DNA from 2 places in the Exiguobacterium sp. s191 genome. Region 2 is predicted to be linked to the other one. Evidence: predicted binding sites of a transcription regulator. Region 2 holds the regulator's gene; the other holds the start of a gene.
What was found. The regulator Rex, encoded in region 2, represses fermentation and respiration genes when NADH is low (regulators of the CRP and FNR family bind a similar motif). The targets are predictions, from matches to a motif close to TTGTGAAATATTTCACAA.
Positions count from the first base shown of each region.

Region 1: the regulator Rex is predicted to act here: its motif matches at 2,085-2,102, upstream of KNQ09_RS01105 (L-lactate dehydrogenase).

Region 1 is NZ_JACSNC010000001.1:215,538-218,949, forward strand. It holds gene KNQ09_RS01085 (1,4-alpha-glucan branching protein domain-containing protein) at 1-393, shown strand, start outside; gene rpmG (50S ribosomal protein L33) at 498-647, shown strand; gene KNQ09_RS01095 (5-formyltetrahydrofolate cyclo-ligase) at 705-1,250, shown strand; gene KNQ09_RS01100 (DUF92 domain-containing protein) at 1,244-2,023, shown strand; gene KNQ09_RS01105 (L-lactate dehydrogenase) at 2,190-3,146, shown strand; gene KNQ09_RS01110 (GNAT family N-acetyltransferase) at 3,403-3,412, shown strand, end outside.
Region 2 is NZ_JACSNC010000001.1:2,206,882-2,210,293, forward strand. It holds gene KNQ09_RS11520 (S8 family serine peptidase) at 1-237, opposite strand, end outside; tRNA gene KNQ09_RS11525 (tRNA-Ala) at 462-537, opposite strand; gene tatC (twin-arginine translocase subunit TatC) at 643-1,422, opposite strand; gene KNQ09_RS11535 (twin-arginine translocase TatA/TatE family subunit) at 1,430-1,627, opposite strand; gene KNQ09_RS11540 (redox-sensing transcriptional repressor Rex) at 1,627-2,286, opposite strand; gene KNQ09_RS11545 (ATP-binding cassette domain-containing protein) at 2,454-3,412, shown strand, end outside.

The DNA of each region.
Region 1 (3,412 bases), 2.0 Mb from region 2:
CAGACCTATAACCAACTGGCGGCACTAAATTTAGCCTTCTTACGCCAAGCGCAAGCCTTGAGTAAGATCGTTGATTTCGCAGTCATCCACAACTTCAACATGGAGACCGCATCAGCTGCCCAAGCTATCGCGAAGATCCAAGAGTTGCCACTTGTCAGTAACGTCTACGATGTCGAAAGTGAACGTTCACCTGATCGTTCAGGCGGTCTGGTCGTTGCCTTAAAACGACTTGAAGGAGATGCGTTGCGCCAATCAGCGGTCGTTTATCTAGAACGAGAAGAGTCACGTCATGGGGTGGAACAAGAGTATCACGTCGAAAAGAAGCCGCTGCGTTTTGAAGAGAACCTTGAAAAACCATATCAACACGTGACGAATCCGAAAAAGAACGGATGAACAGTTGCAATTCCTTTCCTTTCTTGGTACGATACTTGAGTATGCTTAACCTTATGTAAAGCAAAATCACTTGATACATCGAGAGCTAGATAGGAGGGAATCCCATGCGCGTTAAAATCACATTAGCTTGCACTGAAACTGGTGACCGTACTTATATCACTAAAAAGAACAAGCGTAACAACCCAGAGCGTCTTGAGTTGAAGAAATACAACCCACGTCTCCGTAAGCACACACTTCACCGTGAAGTGAAATAATTGAGATGGAAGCCGTCACTTCGTGTGATGGCTTTTTTTGTGGAAAGGAAGACAACTATGAACAAACAAGAAGTACGCCGTCTGATCAAAGAACGACTAGATGTGATGGAGAACCGTGCGGAAAAGGAACGATTGATTCACGAACATGTCTTGTTACTACCTGAATGGCAACAAGCGACCTGTGTCGCGATCACGTTAGCTTTTCGAAATGAATGTGATACAAGAATGCTAATTGTACAAGCGTGGCAAGAGGGCAAGACGGTCTTGATACCAAAAGTAGTCGGAGACGAGATGGTCTTTTATGAACACGGACCAAAAGATCAACTGCAAGCAAATCAGATGGGGATTGCTGAACCGATCGCTTCAGCACGTCGCGCCTCACTTGATCAAGCAGAGCTTTGCCTCGTTCCAGGTCGCGCCTATCGTCGGGACGGCTATCGTTTAGGATGGGGAGGAGGCTATTACGATCGTGCACTCGTGACATATACAGGTTGCAAAGTATCGATTGCCTTTTCTGAACAACTTCTTTCAGATTTCGAAGTGGAAGCCTTTGATATTCCAGTTGACCTGATCGTCACTGACTTAGAGGTCATCCGATGCTAAGCGCGACCATTTTGTTTTGTCTATTGCTGGCTTGGACCGGACGATCTTTTCGTTTATTGACGACAAGTGGTGCGATCATGACCTTGCTCGTCGGTAGTGGTGTCTCATTCGGATTCGGTTGGCAAGGATTAGTAGTACTCTTGCTTTTCTTTGGTAGCTCGAGCTTGTTATCGAAGGTCGGACGGTCAAGAAAACAATCGGTCGACTCCATCGTTGAGAAAGACGGCGCGCGTGACGGATGGCAGGTCCTTGCGAATGGAGGGGTAGCGTTCGTTGCTGCCTTAGCGTATGCCATGACGATGGATTTTGCGTATCTCTTGTTATTTCTATTCGTCATCGCAGCATCGAATGCTGATACGTGGGCATCCGAAATCGGACCACTCTCAAAACGTGATCCATGGTCGCTCAAAACGTTACGTCGGGTACCAGCAGGAACAAGTGGAGCGATGTCGCTGATTGGAACGGTCGGTACGATCGCAGGAGCTGCGTTCATCGCGATAGCAGCGCATTGGATATTTTCTCTTTCTTTAAGGGACGTCTTACTCGTAACAAGCATCGGTGTACTCGGGAGCCTACTGGATACACTATTTGGAGCAGTAGGGCAACGCGTTTACCGATGTACGGTTTGTGGGGAATACACAGAAAAGCGAGAGCACCATGGTCAACCGACCGCTTACGTTTCAGGTATTCGATTTTTAGGGAACGATGCTGTCAATGTCTTGACAAGTGGTTTGGCAAGTGGAATCGGGTTTATCATCGTTCGATTCTGGTAACTGGAAAGTATATGAGTATGTAATTCCTTATGTTAGGATATCAATGACACAAAATGGACAAATGTGATTAATTTCACATGATACAAAAAAATGTGAAAGATGTTACAATTTAATTGTGAGATAGTTAACAAACTCTTAGGACGAATGAAAGGGTGGACATAACGATATGGAATTACATGCGAAAGTGACACGGGTAGCTCTCATTGGAGCTGGTGCAGTCGGTTCAAGCTTTGCCTATCAGATGTCAACAGCTGGACTTTGTGAAGAACTTGTCATCATTGATGTCAACAAAGCCAAAGCAGAGGGCGAGGCAATGGACTTAAACCATGGAACACCATTTAGCTCTTCACCGATGCGAATATGGGCTGGCGACTACGCAGACTGCCGCGAAGCGGAAGTCGTCGTCATCACGGCAGGCGCTCCACAAAAACCAGGTGAGACAAGACTCGATCTCGTTGCAAAGAATGCGTTGATCATGAAAGAAATGATTCGTCAAATCATGGATTCTGGTTTTGATGGAATCATCGTCGTGGCTTCCAATCCGGTTGATATCATGGCACATCTTGCCTGGAAATATTCCGGTCTTCCGAAATCCCGCGTATTTGGATCAGGAACGGTGCTGGATACAGCACGTCTGCGTCAAATGCTTGGAGAATACTTTCACATTGATTCCCGAAATGCCCATGCCTATATTCTTGGAGAACATGGTGATACGGAATTCGCTGCCTGGAGTAACAGCCGTATTTATGGAAAAACGATTGATGAACTACTTGCTGAAGACGATCGTTATTCTCAAGCAGATCTTGATCAAATTTACATCAACGTCCGAGATGCTGCTTATCATATCATCGAGCGCAAAGGGGCAACCTACTATGCGATTGGGCTTGGGCTTGTTCGGATCGTCCGTGCCATCCTCGGAAATGAGAACTGTCTATTGACGGTCGGCGCCCATGTCGATGGGCAGTACGGCATTTCTGGTATCCATATCGGAGTTCCCGCCATCATCAATCGTCAAGGTGTGCGTGAAATCATTGAAGTCTCATTGACGGAAGAAGAGTTGAAGAAATTCCATCATTCTGCTGATGTATTGCGTCAGACGCTTGAACCCGTCTTGCAAGGATAATCGTACGAATCATGATGAAGGTGTTACGAATTAGAGTAGCAAAAAACTCAAGTGTCGGACTTGCTTCATCTTGTCCACACTTGAGTTTTTTTGATGTAGAGAACGAATACGTTAAAAATTATATCTATTCATCCGGTAGTAAAAAGAAAAAAATCTAGGTTTTATTTTACTAGAAAAGGGTTAAGTAAGAGATAGAAGCATTTTTACGTCATTTTTTTGTACGTCATGATACCCAAAAAGGAGAGAACCGACAGTCATGTATACTT
Region 2 (3,412 bases):
GCTATACCGTTTGTTTTGAGCCTGGGCGATTTGAATCGCCGGTTTCTCCTCCATCTCGATGACGACACGGACTTTATCCGATTGTTTGTAGTTCTTCTCTTGCCCCGATTTCTTCAAAGAGAGCGCTTGCGGTTTTTGACCCGTTGCTTTGTCTTGCGACGACAGTGCACCTTGCGCACTGACTAGATTGGAAGACGTCATTAAGACGGCTGCCATAAGTGCAATCTTCTTCTTCATGCGTTCGTTTTCCCCTTTTCTGTAAAACCATAGTAGTACTACTGATAAAACAGTTAAACGAAAATTCTGTATATTTAGTTTAATGAATTTAATGGAAATAAACAATTTATATTTGCCTATTTTTTTAATTTATTTGTTTTACATGACATTTTATATTTTTAAGGAATTAAACTGGGAGTAAAATAAAAACTCCTCGAAGCCTCGAGGAGTTAGATGTTTGGTATTGGTGGAGACTATCGGGATCGAACCGACGACCTTTTGGCTGCCAGCCAAACGCTCTCCCAGCTGAGCTAAGCCCCCATGAATTATCTTTAGTATACGTATCACTAACTGCTTTATCAATATAAAAATAACGCTTTCATAAAAAAGAATTCCTTCCAAAAATCGTCGGAAGGAATTCACGATTCATTTATTCAATTCACGCATCAAATCCGCCTGTCGTTCAAGCTCTGCCTGTTGCTCGAGGATCAAGACTTTTTTGTACGTTCGCGCAGAAATCAAGATGCTGATCTCATAGAGAACGAACAATGGCACCGAGATCATCAAGTGTGACGTCACGTCCGGCGGTGCGATCAATGCCGCAACGACGAACAGCGCAAAGTACGCATATTTCCGATTCTTTCGCATGAAATATGGCGTCACGAGACCCAGACGTGTCAGGAACATCGTCACGACCGGCAATTGGAAAAGAAGACCGAACGGCATCGTCAACCGGATTAAGAAACTGAAGTAGTTCTCCACTCCGATGACTTGTTCGATTCCGAGCTCTTTCCCGAGATCCGTTGAGACTTCAAGCAAGAAGGGAAGCAACCAGAAATACGAGAAGGCTACGCCAGCCAAAAACAGAAAGAAGATGACCGGAATATACGTCAATGTCGCTTTTTGCTCCTTGTCATAAAGTCCTGGTCGGACGAATGCCCAGAGTTGATACATCCAGAACGGTGACGCTAAAATCAGCGCAATAATGAACGCAAGATTCAAATACAACATTAAAGGATCGGCGACGTTGAAGGCATTCAAACCGATACCGAGCTCTTTTAAGTCTGCTTGCAAGAAGCGGACGAGCGGTCGGACGAGCGGAAATGCGACAGCGAACAGGACGACGACGATGATAAGCGACCAGACGATCCGCTTTCGGAGTTCGTCAAGGTGCGACGTCATGCTTTGCTCTTGATCAACCGTCATGATTCAATCACTTCTCTTTCGGTTCGTCCTTTTTATCGTCGTCCATGATGCCGTTCGTGGCATTCTTGAACTCTTTCAATGTCTGACCAGCAGCACGTCCGAATTCTGGTAACTTCTTCGGTCCAAAGATGATCAACGCGACGACCGCGATTAATCCGATGCTCGCAGGTCCGATACCTAGTGTGAGCGGAATAAGGTTTTCCATTATGATTTCACTCCTTCAGCTGATTGCGAATAATGCTTCATGAAATAAACTAACGACTGCAACTCGATCGATAAATCAATGTGATGGACCCGGACGCTCGCTGGCACGTTCAACCGCGCTGGCGTAAAGTTCAGGATGCCTGTCACACCATACTCGACTAACTCATCCGCTACTGACTGCGCGAACTGGGATGGAACCGTCAAGATGGCAACATCGACCTGATTCGCTTCGATTTGTTCTTTCATGTCCGAAACATGATAGATTGGAACGTCATGCGTCGTTGTTCCGACCTTCTCTTCGTCCGCATCAAACGCAACGACTATCCGAGTACTATTATTCTTTAAAAAGTTATAATTTGCAAACGCTGTTCCGAGATGACCGACCCCGATTAAGGCAACATTCGTCACCTCATCTTGATTCAAGGTTTTGCGGAAAAACGTTAAGAGATGTTGAACGTTATATCCATACCCCTTCTTCCCTAATGCCCCAAAGTAGGAAAAATCGCGACGAATCGTTGCTGAATCAACCTTCACCGCCTCGCTTAACTCAGCAGAAGAGACGCGGAGCTTGCCTGAATTGTATAAACTTTGGATGAAGCGATAATATAGCGGCAACCGTTTTGCTGTCGCTTGTGGAATTTTTGTGTCTGGTCCATTCATCCTGCAGTTCCCCCTTCGGCCACATCCATCGTGGCACCCAAATCTTTGCAAAAAGCTTTCTACTCTCCTTGATTGTAAACCACTTCACATAGAGTCACAAATAATATATTCCGCAGGACCTCGCGCTTTTGTTCGTGATAGACTAAAAGGTGGAAGGATGGATGGAAATGATACTCTTACAAGTCAACCAACTCTCGAAATCATTCGGCGTCGAGCCGATTTTAGAAAATATCAAATTGGAAGTACAAGAGCGCGATCGGATTGCGCTCGTCGGACGAAACGGTGCCGGTAAATCGACCTTGCTCAAAATCATTGCTGGCGAACTCAGTCATGACTCGGGCGACATCATGAAAGGCAAGGATGTCAAAATCGGTTATCTCGCGCAAGACAGTGGTCTCGAATCGAACGAGACGATCTGGAACGAGATGCTGACCGTCTTTGAACATCTCCAAGAACAAGAACGGACATTGCGCCGGATGGAAATCGAAATGGGCATGGAGCATATCTTGAACGACCCGGTCGCTTACGATCGTCTCTTGAAGACATACGATCAAGCGCAACACGACTTCTCAGAAGCGGGTGGTTATCAGTTCGAAGCAAATATCCGCTCCGTTTTGCACGGCATGCGCTTTTATCCGGATGATTACTCGCGCCGGATTCAGACATTATCCGGTGGTCAACGGACACGGCTTGCCTTAGCAAAGATGCTCCTGCAAGCACCAGAGCTCCTCATTCTCGATGAGCCGACCAACCACCTCGATATCGATACGCTCGCGTGGCTCGAAAGTTACCTCGGTGGTTATCGTGGTGCCGTCCTGATCGTCTCGCACGACCGGTACTTCCTCGACCAAGTCGTCAATGTCGTCTACGAACTGTCGCGCAATGTCTGTCGTAAGTTCACGGGGAACTATACGAAGTACTTGGAGCAAAAAGCGGCCTTGTACGATCAGGAAATGAAGCAGTTTGAACAGCAGCAAGAAGAAATCGCGAAGATGCAGGACTTCATTCAACGGAACATCGCCCGGGCGACGACGACAAAACGTGCCCAAAGTGTCCGGAAACGGCTCGAAAAGGTCGACCGACTCGATCGTCCAGATGGAGATGAGCGTAGCACGGTCCTGTCCTT